Regions from separate parts of the Bacillus paramycoides genome, predicted to be linked through region 1. Evidence: a T-box and tRNA genes for the amino acid it is inferred to sense, from the RefSeq annotation. Region 1 holds a T-box; the other holds one or more tRNA genes.
The links. The T-box of region 1 lies ahead of alaS (alanine--tRNA ligase). A T-box ahead of a tRNA ligase gene usually reads a tRNA of that ligase, here a tRNA-Ala.
Positions count from the first base shown of each region.

Region 2: it has a tRNA-Ala gene. The T-box ahead of alaS (alanine--tRNA ligase) is inferred to sense a tRNA for this amino acid. The anticodon was not compared.

Region 1 is NZ_CP152427.1:4,247,744-4,257,324, forward strand. Features, by position in the region: gene AAG068_RS22000 (O-methyltransferase) at 1-459, opposite strand, end outside; gene mltG (endolytic transglycosylase MltG) at 662-1,732, opposite strand; gene AAG068_RS22010 (DUF1292 domain-containing protein) at 2,103-2,381, opposite strand; gene ruvX (Holliday junction resolvase RuvX) at 2,394-2,807, opposite strand; gene AAG068_RS22020 (IreB family regulatory phosphoprotein) at 2,811-3,077, opposite strand; gene alaS (alanine--tRNA ligase) at 3,154-5,796, opposite strand; T-box leader at 5,837-6,056, opposite strand; partial or broken gene AAG068_RS22030 (PH domain-containing protein) at 6,279-6,620, shown strand; gene AAG068_RS22035 (AI-2E family transporter) at 6,659-7,726, opposite strand; gene AAG068_RS22040 (hypothetical protein) at 7,903-8,115, shown strand; gene AAG068_RS22045 (YrzQ family protein) at 8,149-8,277, opposite strand; gene AAG068_RS22050 (hypothetical protein) at 8,296-8,484, opposite strand; gene recD2 (SF1B family DNA helicase RecD2) at 8,612-9,581, opposite strand, start outside.
Region 2 is NZ_CP152427.1:4,692,586-4,702,166, reverse strand. Features, by position in the region: rRNA gene AAG068_RS24545 (23S ribosomal RNA) at 1-574, shown strand, start outside; rRNA gene rrf (5S ribosomal RNA) at 677-792, shown strand; tRNA gene AAG068_RS24535 (tRNA-Val) at 797-872, shown strand; tRNA gene AAG068_RS24530 (tRNA-Thr) at 877-952, shown strand; tRNA gene AAG068_RS24525 (tRNA-His) at 962-1,037, shown strand; tRNA gene AAG068_RS24520 (tRNA-Leu) at 1,060-1,140, shown strand; tRNA gene AAG068_RS24515 (tRNA-Gly) at 1,170-1,244, shown strand; tRNA gene AAG068_RS24510 (tRNA-Leu) at 1,261-1,349, shown strand; tRNA gene AAG068_RS24505 (tRNA-Arg) at 1,353-1,426, shown strand; tRNA gene AAG068_RS24500 (tRNA-Pro) at 1,437-1,510, shown strand; tRNA gene AAG068_RS24495 (tRNA-Ala) at 1,526-1,598, shown strand; tRNA gene AAG068_RS24490 (tRNA-Met) at 1,619-1,695, shown strand; tRNA gene AAG068_RS24485 (tRNA-Ile) at 1,700-1,776, shown strand; tRNA gene AAG068_RS24480 (tRNA-Ser) at 1,794-1,886, shown strand; tRNA gene AAG068_RS24475 (tRNA-Met) at 1,914-1,990, shown strand; tRNA gene AAG068_RS24470 (tRNA-Asp) at 1,994-2,069, shown strand; tRNA gene AAG068_RS24465 (tRNA-Phe) at 2,082-2,157, shown strand; tRNA gene AAG068_RS24460 (tRNA-Thr) at 2,172-2,247, shown strand; tRNA gene AAG068_RS24455 (tRNA-Lys) at 2,258-2,333, shown strand; tRNA gene AAG068_RS24450 (tRNA-Gly) at 2,347-2,417, shown strand; tRNA gene AAG068_RS24445 (tRNA-Ile) at 2,428-2,504, shown strand; tRNA gene AAG068_RS24440 (tRNA-Asn) at 2,512-2,586, shown strand; tRNA gene AAG068_RS24435 (tRNA-Ser) at 2,594-2,684, shown strand; tRNA gene AAG068_RS24430 (tRNA-Glu) at 2,691-2,762, shown strand; partial or broken gene AAG068_RS24425 (anti sigma factor C-terminal domain-containing protein) at 2,900-3,040, shown strand; gene AAG068_RS24420 (L-lactate dehydrogenase) at 3,522-4,466, shown strand; partial or broken gene AAG068_RS24415 (dockerin type I domain-containing protein) at 4,640-4,842, opposite strand; partial or broken gene AAG068_RS24410 (TasA family protein) at 4,868-4,990, opposite strand; gene glgB (1,4-alpha-glucan branching protein GlgB) at 5,461-7,398, shown strand; gene glgC (glucose-1-phosphate adenylyltransferase) at 7,346-8,476, shown strand; gene glgD (glucose-1-phosphate adenylyltransferase subunit GlgD) at 8,495-9,529, shown strand.

The sequences.
Region 1 (9,581 bases):
AATTACGCCACCAGGATTTAATAACGGTTCATATAAGTCAAAAAAGCGACGATATTGTCCTTTTGCTGCATCAATAAAAATAACATCAAATGTTCCATGTTCTTCTACTTGCTCGCCTGTTTCTAACGCATCACCGTAAATAACGGAAATACGCTCTTTAACTGGTGAACGTTCTATATATTCAAGTGCTTTTTCATATCGCTCGCGATTGCGCTCAACTGTCACAATGCGAGAATTTGGAATAGCTTGCATCATACGAATACTAGAATAGCCAATTGCTGTACCAAGCTCTAAAATGCTTTTTGGTCCAATTAAACGTAAAAATTGCAACATAAATTCCATTCCAAGTCGATCCATAATCGGCACATGTTTTTCTTTCGCATAGTCTTCCATTTCAAGAATTAATTTATCTTTCGGATCAATAAATGATAATAGGTACTCGTTAACTGCATCCTCCATAATGGTCCTCCTTATTTACATGGAGAAGTGCCTCTATGACGTCTTTTCACACATAGAATGCAATAAAAATACAAGCCAGCTTTACCCTTAGCTTGTACGTCCCGTTTTGATATTAAAAACGATTCTTCTGCCAGTTTTTAACCCGATATATTTTACCACAAAAAAGAGGGATGTGCGACCTTTTTCGCTATCCCTCCCCATTTCACTGTTTTTTCGTAATGTATTTTTGCTTTAATGCATTATGCTCTTCCAATGTTTTCGCATAGTACACTTCACCAGTTGGTGCAGCTAAGAAATAATAATAAACTGTTTGAGCAGGCTCTAACGCCGCTTCCACTGAATGTTTACCAGAGTTTGCAATCGGACCAACTGGCAATCCTTTTACAACATACGTATTATACGGTGAGTTTATCTTTAAATCCTCGTATAATACACGCTGCTTATGCTTTCCAAGTGCATATAATACCGTTGGATCCGTTTGCAGAGGCATACCCTTTGCTAAACGATTATAAAAGACACTAGAGATTTTTTGACGATCTGTAAAGCCTGTTGCCTCTTCTTCAATAAGTGAAGATAATGTTAAAAGCTGATGAACATCCCAGTTTTTCGCTTTCATTTTCGCCTCGTTTTGAACGATGATTGCATTCGTCTTCTCAAGCATAGAAATTACAATTTCTTCTAACGTCGTATCTTTTTTATAGAAAGAGTACGTCGCAGGATATAAATAACCTTCTAATGGATATTTAATATTGCTATCAAAGATTTTATCCGTTAACAACTTCGGATACTTTTGCTGCATTTTTTGAATAAACGCTTTATCGTTTAATTGACGTACGACATCATCTTTATTCCACTTTAATTCATTTGCAACCGTTTCTGCAATTTCAGTTACTTGTGCACCTTCTTTTATCGTCACTTTATAAAGAGCTGGACGATGTACGTTACCCGATGACATTTGTTCAATAACATCTTTCGCACTCATTGAAGGATTTAATAAATATGTACCCGCTTGTAAATTTTTAGATTTAGCCTTTGTATAAAAACTAAAAACTGTACCGTTTTTCACAGCACCTTTTTCTTCTAAAATCTCACCAATTTTACTAGTAGATGATCCCTTTGGAATTTCTACTTCAATCTCTTTTTTATTCCCGCTATCAACTGGTCCTAATGCGAATGAAATATACGCATAGACTGAACCACAAACTAAAAGCAGTGCAATAATCGAAAATAAAAAAATGCGTCTACGCTTCTTTTTCACTTGATTCTCTACCAAAACTCTTCCTCCTTATTCAATTGTAGGCCATATGTACATCTTTCTATACAACACAATGAAAAATCACAATAAACTTACCTATCATTTTTGACAGATACTTTATTTTTCTACAATCCGTCTCATTATACTACAAAGGATTACGCAGTTTCGACAAAAAATCTTTCATTTTACATATAAAGTGAAACTTTAATCAGTGGGGGTTTTCTTCATCCCCCACTGATTATCAGCCCTCACCAATCGGACTTTAATGGGCAGCCCGCCCCCCACCTAACTTCTTTGCTTTCGCTGAATTTTGAGGTGAGGGTCTTACTGCCCATTAAAGCGGGATAAAAAAAGATGGACGATATATCGTCCATCTTTTCAGTACTTATTATTCAGCTTCTTGCTCATCAGCTAGAGTGTTGAACATTTCTTGTACCATTTCCCACTCTTCTTCAGATTCGATTGGAAGTAAAGTTCCGCCCTCTTCTTCGTTTTGCTCATAAGCCATTGCATCATAAATTTGGTCTCCATCTTCGTCTACTTCACCGATTGGAGAGAAGACTACGTATGATTTTTTGCCAAATTTTTCAGCGTCAAAAGTGAAAATAATTTCACATAAATGTTCGTTACCTTTTTCGTCTACAATTGTAATTTGATTTTCTTCCATTTTGGTCACCTCTTATTTACTATCTAAAAATCCTTGTAAGATTACGACTGCAGCCATCTTATCAATTACTTGCTTTCGCTTCTTACGGCTTACATCGGCTGAAATGAGCAGACGTTCCGCTGCCATCGTTGACAAACGCTCGTCCCACATTACAACGTCTAATTGTAACAGCTCTCGTAGGTTTTCTGCAAATTGTTGGCATGCTTCACCACGCGGGCCAATTGTACCATTCATATTTTTAGGTAAACCTACTACTATCTTGTCCACATCGTACTGTTTTACTAACTCAGAAATGCGGTCAAAACCAAATTGACCTCGTTCTTCGTTAATCTTGATTGTTTCAAGTCCTTGCGCTGTCCAACCCATTTCGTCGCTAATTGCAACTCCGACTGTTTTTGTACCTACATCTAAACCTAATATCCGCATAAATTACTCCTCACGATGATGTTTCAAGTAAGACTTCACAAGCTCTTCAATTAATTCATCACGTTCAAGCTTGCGAATGATGCTTCGTGCATCTTTATGGCGAGGTATGTATGCTGGGTCTCCACTTAATAAGTAACCGACGATTTGGTTAATCGGATTATAGCCTTTTTCTTGAAGTGCATCATACACAGTTAAAAGTACATCATTTACATGGACACTCTGTTTTTCATCTTGAATGCTAAACTTCATTGTTTTATCAAAACCGTCCATTTCAAGCACCTCACTTATATAGTAAGTATAGGGAGAAGAACTTCTCCTCTCCCTACCATTGTACACTACTATCTCTTTATTTTGAAACAGATTTAACGTACTCTTGTACAAATGCTAAAGCTTCCTCAACTTGCGCTGGGTTTTTACCGCCCGCTTGTGCCATATCAGGACGGCCACCACCGCCACCGCCACAACGAGAAGCTACTTCTTTCACAAGTTTACCAGCATGGTATCCTTGGCTAATTAAATCTTTTGTTACGCCAGCTAAGATGTTTACTTTATCATCATTTACAGACGCTAATACGACAACTGCAGATTGTAATTTATTTTTTAGGTCATCCATCATCGTACGTAAGTTGTTCATATCTGCAACATTTACTTTTGCCGCTAATACATTCACGCCATCAACTGTCATTACTGAATCAGTTAAGTTTCCAGCTTCAATGTTACTTAATTTTGCTGCAAGAGATTCGTTTTCTTTTTGAAGTTGTTTTACTTCAGCAAATAAACCATCTACTCTTGTTAAAATATCTTTCGGATTTGTTTTCATTTTTCCTGCTGCTTCTTTTAATAAACCTACTTGATCGTTCATTAATTCGTATGCAGACTTACCAGTTACCGCCTCAATACGACGAGTTCCTGCACCGATACCAGACTCAGCAACGATTTTGAAAATACCGATAGAAGCTGTGTTATCAACGTGACAACCACCGCAAAGCTCTAAGCTGTAATCGCCAACTTGTACAACGCGTACAACATCACCGTATTTTTCACCGAATAATGCCATTGCACCCATTTCTTTCGCTTCTTCGATTGCTTTTTGAGAAATCTCAACATCAATACTTTCCCAAATTTTCTCGTTTACGATACGCTCAATTTTTTCTAATTCGTCAGCTTGTACTTGACCGAAGTGAGAGAAGTCAAAGCGTAAACGTTCAGAAGTTACAAGAGAACCTGCTTGGTTAACGTGCGTTCCAAGTACATCTTTCAAAGCTTGGTGTAGTAAGTGAGTTGCTGTATGGTTTTTCACAACGCTACCACGGTTTTTCGTATCGATAATAGCTTTCACAGCTGCATCTTTCGTTAATGTACCTTCTTCAACAACAACTTTGTGCAAGTTTTGGCCGTTTGGTGCTTTTTGTACGTCTTTTACAAGAACTTTCACACCGTCAGCAAGAAGGTAACCACGGTCTGCAATTTGTCCACCGCTCTCAGCATAGAATGGTGTTACATCAAGCATTAATTGTCCTTCTTCACCAGCTTGTAAGCTGTCTGTGTATTCGCCGTTTTTCACAAGTGCAACAACGTTACTTTCTGTCGCTACTGTACCGTAACCAACGAATTCGCTCGCTACTTTCACTTCTCCAAGGACACCACCTTGAACTTGCATAGAATCAACGTCTTGACGAGCAGCACGTGCGCGCTCACGTTGTTTTTCCATTTCATTTTCAAAGCCTTCATGATCAACTGTCATACCAGCTTCTTCTGCATATTCTTCTGTTAATTCAATTGGGAAACCGTATGTGTCATATAGACGGAACGCATCTACTCCAGAAATAACAGTTGTTTTTTCTTCTTTTGCTTTTGCGATAACTTCAGCTAAAATTGCTTCACCATCATGAAGTGTTTCGTGGAAACGCTCTTCTTCATTTTTCACAACTTTTGCGATGAAATCTTTCTTTTCAAGTACTTCTGGATAGAAGTCTTTCATTACTTCTCCAACAACCGGTACTAATTCAAACATGAACGGACGGTTGATGTTTAATTTCTTAGAGTAACGAACAGCACGGCGTAATAAACGACGTAATACATAACCACGGCCTTCGTTAGATGGAAGAGCACCGTCACCAACAGCGAATGTTACTGTACGGATATGGTCAGCGATTACTTTAAACGCCATATCTTTTTCTAAGTCACCATTACGATATTTCTCGCCTGAGATTGTTTCTGTTGCACCAATCATTGGCATGAATAAGTCTGTGTCAAAGTTTGTAGGCACATCTTGAACGATAGATGTCATACGCTCTAGACCCATCCCTGTATCGATGTTTTTCTTAGGAAGTGGTGTATATGAACCATCTGGATTATGATTAAATTGAGAGAATACAAGGTTCCATACTTCTAAGTAACGCTCGTTTTCTCCGCCTGGATATAATTCTGGATCACTAAAGTCATTACCGTAAGCTTCTCCGCGGTCATAGAAAATCTCTGTATTCGGTCCACTTGGTCCTTCACCGATATCCCAGAAGTTTTCTTCTAAACGGATGATGCGCTCTTTTGGAACGCCCATTTTCTCATTCCAAATTGTGAATGCTTCTTCATCTTCTGGATGGATTGTAACTGATAGTAATTCTTTATCGAATCCGATCCACTTGTCGCTCGTTAAGAACTCCCAAGCCCAAGTAATTGCTTCTTCTTTAAAGTAATCACCGATTGAGAAGTTTCCTAACATTTCAAAGAATGTATGGTGACGAGCTGTTTTCCCTACGTTTTCAATATCGTTTGTACGAATTGATTTTTGAGCATTTGTAATACGTGGATTTTGCGGGATCACACGTCCATCAAAATATTTTTTTAATGTTGCTACACCACTATTAATCCATAAAAGAGATGGATCCTCATGTGGAACTAGTGATGCACTAGGTTCTACTGCATGCCCTTTTTCTTGGAAAAAGTCTAAAAACATTTGACGAATTTGTGCGCCTGTTAGTTGTTTCATTGTATTTTCCTCCTTAAATATAAAAAACTCCCGCCCCTATAAAAGGGACGAGAGTTAACTCGCGATACCACCCTAATTATGAATTGATTACTATACAAATCAATTCATCACCTCATGGTGCCGTAACGTGGCAAGACGGCAGTGATTAGCTGCTCTCAGGATTAGCTTTCTGTTACCCTTCATTTAAAGCTTCTTTCAGCCATATGGAAGCTTCTCTCTATAAATGGACTGTAACGTACTTGTTCCGTCATTGATTTAATGTATTATATGACTAAATATAATAGACTTCTCTTAAGTTTGTCAATGTAGATAATCATTTATATTATATCAATTCCTTATTAATCATAGCTATTCTACTATTCATTCTTAACAGCCTTTTCATATATTATGCGTGTATTACTAAATTGTACTACCTCCATGAGCTTTTCTGAATATTTTATTTTTATTACAATTAAATTATCAATAATAAAGGAGCGATTATAATGACAACCTTATTGAACAGAGCTAAAAATATGTTAACGACTGACGAAACGATATTATTTTACGTGGCCTGTTCATTAGATATATATTTATCGTTCCGTTGCAAGACCAGGACTGTTAATTTTAACGAACAAACGGCTCTTCTTTTACGGACCAGATGTAAGCAAGAACCCATTATTTGAGGAGTACTCTTTCGAAAAAATTTCTGACCTAAAAGAACAAAATCGCCTTTTCAGCAATCAAATTATATTTATGTATGATAATGAATGGAAAAAATAAAACATATTCAAACAAATGATGTAAGCTCTCTCGTTCAACAAATAAACGAGCAGCTCTCTAAATAAGGAAAGCCCTCTATTTTTATAAATAGAGGGCTTTCCTATTACGCATCTTCTTTTTTCCAAAGAGGCCTTACATGAACGATTACTGTACGAATGACCGCTAAAACAGGAACTGATATTAATAATCCTACAATTCCGGCCACTTCTCCCCCAACTAATAATGCAAGCATAATAATAACAGGATGCATGCGAAGCGACTTACCAACGATATAAGGGGATAAAATATTACTTTCAACGAATTGTAAAATAGCAATTGTAATCCCCGCTTTAATAAGTAAACTCGTTGATATAGTTGCCGCAATCATTAATGTCGGAATTGCCCCTAAAATAGGACCAAAATACGGTATTATATCTGTCACCCCAATAATAATCCCGAGTAACAATGGATATTTCATACCGATAAACCAAAAGGAAAGTGCAGATACGCCCCCTAATATTAAGCAAACAAATAATTGTCCTCGAATATAACTCCCAAGTGATTTATCAATTTCTTTCGCCAGCATTTGCCCCGTATTACGCCACTTACTTGGGACTAATTTCCAAAAGATATGATAAAACTCACCGTAATCTTTTAATATGTAAAATACAATGAACGGAATTAAGAAAATAATGAGTAACGAATCGAGTACACCACGAGCTGTGCTCATCACTTTATTTAAAAGTGCTTGTATCTTTGTTTCTACTCCAACAAAAATTTGTTTCACCTTTTCATGAATAAAGGACGGGAAATTCGCTGTTTGTTCCGTAACGCCATCCATCCAAGAATCATACATTTTTGTAAACTGCGGGAATTGTTCATTGATTTCTTGTAATTGCTTAATTACAACTGGCGTTCCTTTATAAATGCCATAACCAATTCCGCCAAAGAAAAGGATGTAAATGAGCAAAATAGCGAGTGTACGCGGCATCCCTTCCTTATGAATTTTTTCAATTAAAGGATGCAATAAATACGCAATAAAACAAGCAATAAGAAACGGTGTAATGGCCACTTTAAATACAAAAATAATCGGTGCCCATAGCGGCTTAATTTTTAGAAAGACGAGCAAACAAAGAAATACAAGTAATAATAATCCTAAACGATATATCCAAATAATTTTAAGATTCTTCACACGAAAAACCTCCTCCACCCTTATTTTGAAAATAAATAGGGTAGGTTATGTGCGAAAGTTTTAAAATCTTTTCATGTAGACCATACTGTTTTGTAAAGACGTACATATACATAACATAACAAGGACAACCACCCCTGAGAATGCAGCGTGAAACAATATAATCAGGAGGGCTCATAATGGTTTTATCTATGCTCGTATTATCAGCACTTTTTATGATTCTTGAATGGGTTTGTATCGGGTTTGGTATTTGGAAAGGTTTCTTTATTCGTTCCTCACGAAAAGAAAGAGCGAAGCAATTATTTCATTACGGCATGCTTGGCGTTGGATGTTACGGCCTATCTTATCTCTTCTCTGAAATCGGACTTTTATATTTGCATACAAATGCATAAAAAACTCCCTTGATGAAGGGAGTTTTTTTATGCTTATAAATAAGATTTAATCATTTTACGTGCTTTTTTCATATTGCGTTTTGAGAACATATCTTGTTTGCGAGCATATTGATATGCTGCCGCTCCAACACCTAATGCGATTAATGAATTGCGTAGATTCAAAGTAAATCCCCCTTTTCGTTATCCGATTGTTCTTTCATTCTCATCAAATAAATCATCAAGAGAGCTTAATGAACCATCTTCTTCTACTTGATGCGTATGGATTTTCCCTTTTGAAACCGATAATTCGATATAACAATTCCAGCAATAAAATTGGTTGACACCTATTTTTCCAATGTCTTTCCCTTTGCAATTTGGACAAATGAACATATGGCTTTCATCTCCTTACAGTCTCCCGGATTCTATTCGCCATTATGTCCAAACTGCATTCATTTATACATCGCTGGAGCCTTTCAACGTTATACGTTTGAAAGTTTCACTATATAATTTCACCTTGTTACATGAAATCATACGGTGAAATGTTTTCCACGTCCATTTCTTCGCCATTTACTGTTACCATCTGCACTTCTCCTTGTGATTCTTGCAATCGACTAGCTAAAGTCGTTTGACGCATTGCATCATCAAGGCGATTTATACCAGACTGGAAAGCGGCTTCCTCGCCGCAAATAATAAGGAACTTCTTACTTCTTGTAATACCTGTATAAATTAGATTACGACGTAACATACGATTGTAACTTTTTACTATCGGCATAATCACAATCGGAAACTCACTACCTTGCGATTTATGAATCGAACAGCAATAGGCATGCGTAATTTGATTTAAATCTGGCTTTGTATACGTTACTTCAATTCCATCAAATGAAACAATAATCATATCTTGTTGCTCAACGTTCTCTTTCGCATAAAACACCGAAACAATTTCGCCGATATCACCATTAAACACTTGGCTCTCCGGCTGATTAACGAGCTGCAATACTTTATCGCCTCGTCGGTATACAACATCACCGTAAGCAATTTCTTTACTTTTTTCCCTTTTCGGATTAAACACTTCTTGTAACGCTTCGTTTAGTACATTAATGCCGGCAGGTCCACGATACATCGGAGCCAATACTTGTACATCTCTTGCGCTAAACCCTTTTGTCTTAGCATTCTCACAAACCTTCTTAACAACCTCAACAATTTGAGCTCCTGTACAACCGATAAATGAACGATCTTTTTGGTTTTGCGCTAAATCTGGTGGAAGCGTTCCATTTTTTATCGCATGGGCAAGTTGAATAACTGATGAGCCTTCCGCTTGACGATAAATTTCAGTAAGCTTTACCGTTGGAACTGCACCTGCATTCAATAAATCTTTCAATACTTGACCAGGTCCTACAGATGGTAATTGATCTTCATCGCCTACAACGATAACTTGAATGCTAGTCGGCAATGACTTAAACAGCTGATTTGCAAGCCAAATGTCAACC
Region 2 (9,581 bases), 440 kb from region 1:
CAAAGGCATAAGGGAGCTTGACTGCGAGACCTACAAGTCGAGCAGGGACGAAAGTCGGGCTTAGTGATCCGGTGGTTCCGCATGGAAGGGCCATCGCTCAACGGATAAAAGCTACCCCGGGGATAACAGGCTTATCTCCCCCAAGAGTCCACATCGACGGGGAGGTTTGGCACCTCGATGTCGGCTCATCGCATCCTGGGGCTGTAGTCGGTCCCAAGGGTTGGGCTGTTCGCCCATTAAAGCGGTACGCGAGCTGGGTTCAGAACGTCGTGAGACAGTTCGGTCCCTATCCGTCGTGGGCGTAGGAAATTTGAGAGGAGCTGTCCTTAGTACGAGAGGACCGGGATGGACGCACCGCTGGTGTACCAGTTGTTCTGCCAAGGGCATAGCTGGGTAGCTATGTGCGGAAGGGATAAGTGCTGAAAGCATCTAAGCATGAAGCCCCCCTCAAGATGAGATTTCCCATAGCGTAAGCTAGTAAGATCCCTGAAAGATGATCAGGTTGATAGGTTCGAGGTGGAAGCATGGTGACATGTGGAGCTGACGAATACTAATAGATCGAGGACTTAACCATATAATATGTAGCAAATGTTATCTAGTTTTGAAAGAATATAAAAAACTTGTTGACTTTCAAAGTTAAATGAGTTAAAATAATTCTTGTCTTAAATGAATACAGTCTGGTAATGATGGCAGAGAGGTCACACCCGTTCCCATACCGAACACGGAAGTTAAGCTCTCTAGCGCCGATGGTAGTTGGGACCTTGTCCCTGTGAGAGTAGGACGTTGCCAGGCAAATGGAGGATTAGCTCAGCTGGGAGAGCACCTGCCTTACAAGCAGGGGGTCGGCGGTTCGATCCCGTCATCCTCCACCATTTAGCCGACTTAGCTCAATTGGTAGAGCAACTGACTTGTAATCAGTAGGTTGGGGGTTCAAGTCCTCTAGTCGGCACCAGAAATCATGGCGGTTGTGGCGAAGTGGTTAACGCACCGGATTGTGGCTCCGGCATTCGTGGGTTCGATTCCCATCAGTCGCCCCATTTTTCTTAAATAAATTAATATGCGGGTGTGGCGGAATTGGCAGACGCACCAGACTTAGGATCTGGCGCCTTTGGCGTGGGGGTTCGACTCCCTTCACCCGCACTTTTAATTAAATAACTCATACATGTCTTGCGGAAGTAGTTCAGTGGTAGAATACAACCTTGCCAAGGTTGGGGTCGCGGGTTCGAATCCCGTCTTCCGCTCCAATTTTCAATATGACATGCCGGGGTGGCGGAACAGGCAGACGCACAGGACTTAAAATCCTGCGGTGGGTGACCACCGTGCGGGTTCGACCCCCGCCCTCGGCACCATATGCGCCCGTAGCTCAATTGGATAGAGCGTTTGACTACGGATCAAGAGGTTAGGGGTTCGACTCCTCTCGGGCGCGCTTTTATTAACGGGAAGTGGCTCAGCTTGGTAGAGCACCTGGTTTGGGACCAGGGGGTCGCAGGTTCAAATCCTGTCTTCCCGATATTCCCAAAAACATGGGGCCTTAGCTCAGCTGGGAGAGCGCCTGCCTTGCACGCAGGAGGTCAGCGGTTCGATCCCGCTAGGCTCCACTTATTTCAATATCACTTATGGCGGTGTAGCTCAGCTGGCTAGAGCGTACGGTTCATACCCGTGAGGTCGGGGGTTCGATCCCCTCCGCCGCTACCATAAAGGACCTTTAGCTCAGCTGGTTAGAGCAGACGGCTCATAACCGTCCGGTCGTAGGTTCGAGTCCTACAAGGTCCACCATTGAAGGTTTATATCTCGGAGGTATACCCAAGTTCGGCTGAAGGGATCGGTCTTGAAAACCGACAGGCGGCGAGAGTCGCGCGGGGGTTCGAATCCCTCTACCTCCTCCATTTTTTCTAAAGTAAATATTTTATCATCGCGGGGTGGAGCAGCACGGTAGCTCGTCGGGCTCATAACCCGAAGGTCGCAGGTTCAAATCCTGTCCCCGCAACCAAATGGTCCCGTGGTGTAGTGGTTAACATGCCTGCCTGTCACGCAGGAGATCGCCGGTTCGACCCCGGTCGGGACCGCCATTTTTACATAAAGGCTCGGTAGCTCAGTCGGTAGAGCAGAGGACTGAAAATCCTCGTGTCGGCGGTTCGATTCCGTCCCGAGCCACCATTTTGAAGTCGCAAGCCGACTTAGCTCAATTGGTAGAGCAACTGACTTGTAATCAGTAGGTTGGGGGTTCAAGTCCTCTAGTCGGCACCACTTTCAAAATGAGCCATTAGCTCAGTTGGTAGAGCATCTGACTTTTAATCAGAGGGTCGAAGGTTCGAGTCCTTCATGGCTCACCATTTACAATTTAATGCGGGTGTAGTTTAGTGGTAAAACAAGAGCCTTCCAAGCTCTGGTCGAGAGTTCGATTCTCTTCACCCGCTTTTCAATTATGGGCCTATAGCTCAGCTGGTTAGAGCGCACGCCTGATAAGCGTGAGGTCGATGGTTCGAGTCCATTTAGGCCCACCATAATTGTTCCGCAGTAGCTCAGTGGTAGAGCTATCGGCTGTTAACCGATCGGTCGTAGGTTCGAGTCCTACCTGCGGAGCCATATTTATAGAGAAGTACCCAAGTGGCTCAAGGGGCTCCCCTGCTAAGGGAGTAGATCGCGAACGCGGTGCGAGGGTTCGAATCCCTTCTTCTCTGCCAGTAATTGGCCCGTTGGTCAAGTGGTTAAGACACCGCCCTTTCACGGCGGTAACACGGGTTCGAATCCCGTACGGGTCATACTAAAAGAGATAGCATAATCTGCTATCTCTTTTTTGTTGTGTAAAAGTGGACTTTGAATAGTCTGCTTTTTTTTATAGATTTCTTGTATACTTTTTTCTATTTAGATCGTCTAACTAATAGAAAGGAGAGAGTAAGGAAAGAAAGCAAAACCAAGTGAGCAAGATGTAAAAGTTATTGAAATAGTGGTAACGGGAAGTGCCGAGGATTTACAAAAATTAAACAGTCAACATTATGTAAAAGCTGCTGTATTAGGTGCTACTGCGGAAAATAAATAAAGAAGCTGCCTCTAATAGGTGATCTATTGGAGGCAGCTTTTTTATCCGACATTAACGGGCAGTAAAATTCCCACTGATTATAGGTTCACTTTATGTTGTCATTATTGTCGGGTTTTGTCGGTAAGTCGATATTCCTTGTCGAATCGACGATATAATTTGAGTTACGGTCGATATATTCCCAAAATTGTTGATATATTTAAATAATCGTCGATATAATTTCACTTACCGACAAAAACATAAGAAAAACCCTTTCACAATCTGAAGAAAACGCCTCCATTGAGATTGATTTCATACTTGATTTAATAACTTTACACTCTATGTGAAAAAGTTCACAAATAGGTCATAATTTGTGAAGAAATTCACAATAATACGTGCTACAATATGAATGTAAAGAAGTTAAACAACATTAAATTAGTATTTTAATTAATTACTTAAACAATCATAAAAAAATATATGTGAACAATAGAGAGGGGAAATTACCATGAAAAAAGGTATCAATCGTGTAGTATTAGTAGGAACAGGAGCTGTAGGTTGTAGTTACGCTTACTCAATGATTAACCAAGGTGTAGCTGAAGAATTCGTATTAGTAGATGTTAATGAAGCAAAAGCAGAAGGGGAAGCAATGGACTTAAGCCATGCGGTACCATTCTCTCCATCACCAACAAAAGTTTGGAGCGGTAGCTATGCAGATTGTAAAGATGCAGATTTAGTTGTTATCACTGCTGGATTACCACAAAAGCCAGGTGAAACTCGTTTAGACTTAGTTGAGAAAAATACAAAGATCTTTAAACAAATCGTTCGCGGCATTATGGATAGCGGATTCGATGGAATCTTCTTAATCGCAACTAACCCAGTTGATATTTTAACTTACGTAACTTGGAAAGAATCTGGTCTACCAAAAGAGCGCGTAATTGGTTCTGGTACTACTTTAGACTCTGCTCGTTTCCGTTACATGTTAGGTGACTACTTAGATGTAGATCCACGTAATGTTCATGCTTATATTGTTGGTGAGCACGGTGATACTGAACTTCCAGTATGGAGCCACGCTACTATCGGTGTACAAAAACTAGAAACAATTTTAGCTAACAACGAACAGTACAAACAAGAAGACTTAGATAAAATCTTCGAAAATGTACGTGATGCAGCTTACCATATCATCGAACGTAAAGGTGCAACGTACTACGGAATCGGTATGTCACTACTTCGTGTAACTAAAGCAATCTTAAACAACGAGAACAGCGTATTAACTGTATCTGCATACCTTGAAGGTCAATACGGTGAGAAAGATGCTTACGTAGGTGTTCCAGCTGTTATTAACCGCGAAGGTGTACGTGAAATCGTAGAACTTGAGCTAAATGAAGAAGAAAAAGTGAAATTCGCTCATTCTGTAAAAGTATTAAAAGAAACAATGGCACCAGTACTATAATAATTGCTAAATAATCCAGAAGTGGGGACCTACTTCTTACTTCTGGATTTATATATAATTTAATATAAATTCCTTTTCCGGTTTCCCTTGTATATCCCCAATATACCCCTTTTGCTGGATCAGGGTCGTTTATAGAAAAGAGCACTCTACGTAAAGTAGAGTGCTCTTTATTATTATTTTTTAGGCGTTAATCCTAATTTCGTTAAAATATCTGCCAGTGTACCGCCTTTAGATTTTTCAACAGGTGTTTGTGATTTAGATGCATCCGGACCTTTTTTCAAGAAGTTCTTTTCAACGAAGCGAATATCTTTATCACCATTTACATCACCTGCAAGTTTTCGTCAGGTCTTGCATAATAATATTGACCAAGTAGCTTTCAGTATCTAATTTTGTTGTTAGACAGCTTGAAATGAGTTACTCGATGTTTCGGAATCACTGAAATAAGCGAATAAACCACCGAATGTAAGTGATAAGCTGAGCGTTGCCGTGCCAACTCCCATTTCTAATTTTTGTTTTACTGGCATAAGAACCCACCTTAATTTAATTTTTTATCGAATTTTCGTTTTGGATATAGATAGAGTAAACACAGTATTTTAGTATAAGTTATATTTACGAAAATTTAATATTCTTTATTGAGAACAAAAATGTCTACTTATGAATTTCGTATTTCAATAAAATTATGACAAAAAATATTGAGAAACATTTTTTATGACAGATTATTTTTCTATGATTTCAAGTGGAAAATAACGTGAAAAAGAGGATAAAGCTAATAAAATAGAGGTTGAGAAATAAATAGTAAGGTGAAGGACTAATAAAAAACGAAGCGCTTTCAATGAATATTCGTCAAAATTCGATATTTTATATGGAAATGTGAAAAAAAACCAACATTTTTAAGAAAAAAACGTATATTTTTTATAAATTAACAAGGATATTTCAGTTTTTCGCAGAATTGGTAAAGTATAAAAAATTCTGTCATCTTAGTGAGGTGAGCATATTGAGTGTAATAAATTGTGAAGAAGTGAAACGAGATGAGTTTCATACAGAAAAGTACTATGAAAGTTATAACATCTTTGGCGCACATGTTGTGACGGAAGATGAGATGCGAGGTGTACGATTTACAGTATGGGCTCCTCATGCGAAAGCAATGAGTGTTGTTGGAGATTTTAATGAATGGGATTATGAGCAACATAAGATGCTACAAGTGACAGAAGAAGGAATCTGGTCCTTGTTTATACCGCATATTGAAGAAAGGGAAATATATAAATATGCGATTGAAACGATGGCTGGTGACGTCATTTTTAAGGCAGATCCGTATGCTGTGTATGCAGAAGTAAGACCGAATACGGCATCTGTAGTTTTTGATATAAAGGGATACGAATGGAATGATAAAAACTGGAGTCGTAAGAAAAAGAAAAAATCAGTTTATAAAGAAGCGATGACAGTTTATGAATTACATTTCGGTTCTTGGAAAAAGAAAGAAGACGGAGCACTGTACTCTTACAGGGAAATGGCAGAAGAACTCATTCCTTATGTGGTGGAACATCAATTTACACATATTGAAATTATGCCGCTTGTTGAGCATCCATATGATCGTTCTTGGGGATACCAAGGGACGGGATATTATGCAGCAACGAGTAGATTCGGCACGCCACATGATTTGATGTATTTTGTCGATGAATGTCATAAATATGGAATCGGTGTCATTTTAGATTGGGTGCCGGGGCATTTTTGTAAAGATGCTCACGGTTTATATTTTTTTGATGGGACACCGACTTATGAATATAAAGATAAAGATGTGCAAGAAAATCCAGTATGGGGAACTGTCAATTTTGACTTAGGAAAGAGAGAAGTACGTAATTTCTTAATTTCAAATGCGTTATTTTGGATGAGATATTTCCATATTGATGGTTTCAGGGTGGATGCAGTTGCAAATATGCTGTACTGGAATAAAGAAGGACAGGAGCAAAGTAATGAGCACGCTGTTTCATTTTTACGAGAGTTAAATGAAGCGGTGTTCGCAGAAGATAAAGATTTTCTTATGACAGCAGAAGATTCAACAGCTTGGCCACTTGTAACAGCTCCAACGTATGAAGGTGGGCTTGGATTCAATTACAAATGGAATATGGGCTGGATGAATGATGTACTGAAGTATATGGAGTGTGCGCCTGAGTACAGGAAGTATATTCATGAAAAAATGACGTTTTCTTTAATATACGCTTACTCTGAAAACTTCATATTACCGCTTTCTCATGATGAAGTCGTTCATGGGAAAAAGTCGTTATTAAATAAAATGCCAGGAGAGTACTGGGATAAGTTTGCTCAACTTCGTTTATTATATGGATATTTCTTTACTCACCCAGGAAAGAAATTACTTTTCATGGGAGGAGAATTTGGGCAGTTCGATGAGTGGAAAGACCTTGAAGATTTAGATTGGAATTTACATGATTTTGAAATGCATCGTTATATGCATGATTACTTTAAAGAGCTCATAGCATTGTATAAGCGCTCCAAACCACTTTGGCAACTTGATCATTCACCGGAAGGATTTCAGTGGATAGATGCTAATAATCATGAGCAAAGTATTTTCTCATTTATTCGTCAAGGGGATAAACAAGAAGATGCGTTAGTTGTCGTATGTAATTTTACGAAAGCTACATATGAAAACTATAAAGTAGGTGTACCAGATTTTGAGTATTATAACGAGATTTTAAATAGTGATGCTGAGCAATATGGCGGATCAGGGCAAGTAAATAAGAAACGTCTGAAGGCGATTCAAGAACCGTTTCATAATCAAGCAGCACATGTAGAAATTACAATTCCACCATTTGGCGTATCCATATTACGACCAGTGAAGACGAGAAAGGGGAGCAAAAAACAAGATGGCTCAAAAACAAAAGTGCGTAGCAATGTTACTAGCAGGGGGAAAAGGTAGTCGATTAAGTGCATTAACAAAAAATTTAGCCAAGCCAGCTGTTCCATTTGGTGGTAAATATCGCATTATCGATTTTACGCTAAGTAACTGTGCGAATTCTGGTATTGAAACGGTTGGGATTTTAACGCAATATCAACCACTTGAACTTCATAATTATATCGGAATCGGCAATGCGTGGGATTTAGACCGAGTAAGCGGTGGAGTCACAGTGTTACCTCCTTATGCAGAGTCTTCAGGTGTGAAGTGGTACACAGGTACGGCAAGTGCCATTTATCAAAACTTAAACTATTTAAGTCAGTACGAACCAGAGTACGTTCTTATTTTATCAGGCGACCATATTTATAAAATGGATTACAGTAAAATGCTAGATTACCATATTGAGAAAGAATCGGACGTTTCGATTTCAGTTATTGAAGTACCGTGGGATGAAGCGAGCCGTTTCGGTATTATGAATACGAACGAAGAGATGGAGATTGTTGAATTTGAGGAGAAACCGCAATTTCCAAGAAGTAATCTTGCATCAATGGGAATTTACATTTTTAACTGGGCCATTTTGAAAGAGTATTTAGAAATGGATGCAAGAAATCCTGAATCTAGTAATGATTTCGGAAAAGATGTACTTCCGCTTTTATTAGATGAAGGGAAGAAGTTGATGGCGTATCCGTTTGAAGGATATTGGAAAGATGTTGGAACGGTGAAGAGCTTATGGGAAGCGAATATGGATTTACTGCGTGATGAAACATCACTGAATTTAAACGATCGTAATTGGCGTATTTATTCTGTAAATCCAAACGAACCGCCTCAATATATTGCAGAACAGGCAAAAGTAGAAGAATCACTTATTAACGAAGGATGCGTCATTGAAGGGGACGTGAAGCATTCCGTATTATTCCAAGGGGTGACGGTGGAAGAAGGTAGTATGGTTATTGATTCTGTCGTTATGCCAGGAGCAAAGATTGGAAAAAATGTTGTGATTGAAAGAGCAATTGTTGGATCGGAAATGGTTATTGAAGATGGAACAATTATTCGTCCGGAAAAAAATGTTGACGATGTAGTACTCATTGCTGAAGGGAAATAGAAAAGGGGGATGAAATGAATGGGAGAAAAAATGTTAGGAATTATTAATGCAACGGGAAGTTTTCCTTCCTTAAAGAAAGTAACAGGGCATCGTTCACTAGCGGCGTTACCGTTTGGGGGCCGTTATCGACTCATTGATTTCATGCTTTCAAATATGGTGAATTCTAATATTCATAGTGTAGCGGTTTTTACAAGTCATAAAAACCGTTCGTTAATGGACCATGTTGGTTCAGGAAAACAGTGGGATTTAGATAGAAAAAGAGACGGACTGTTTTTATTCCCGCCAAATTGCCAATGTGACCAAGATGAATTTGGATCTTTTGCGCATTTTAGAAGACATATTGATTATTTTCTAAGAGCTAGAGAAGAATACGTCGTTATTACGAATAGCCATCTCGTAACAGCATTAAATTTCCAGGCGGTGTTAGAGAGACATATACATACGGCAGCTGATATTACTGAAGTTTGCCATGAAGGGGTTTCGCTTCAAACATATGTGTTAAAGAAACAATTATTGTTAGATTTATTTGAGTCATATAAAGATGTGGAGCAATATAGCTTATTCGATGTAGTGAGAGAAAAGCGCGGAAAATCACTGCATATTGCTACGTATGAGCATACAGGATATGTAGCAATTATTGATTCGATTGAAAGTTACTATAAACATAGCTTAGAAATTTTGAAACCTGCTATTTGGAAGCAAGTATTTAAGAAAGAAGCACCGATCTTTACGAAAGTAAAAGATGAACCACCAACTCGTTACTTAAAGGGTGCAGCCGTGAAAAATACAATGATTGCAAACGGCAGTATTATTGAAGGCGAAGTAGAAAATAGTGTTATCTCCCGTTCTGTTAAAATTGGAAAAGGTTCAATTGTTCGTAATAGCATTATTATGCAAAAGAGCCAAATTGGAGATAACTGTATAATAGACGGTGTTATTATTGATAAAGACGTGAAAATTGGTGACGGTGTTGTACTAAAAGGAAACGCTGATGAGCCATACGTTGTAGAAAAAGGAAGCGTTCAAAACAGTACGATTAATAGTTATTCTTAAAAGAATCAGTGGGGGTCTTCCTCCACTGATTAAAGTTTTAATTCAAATGAAA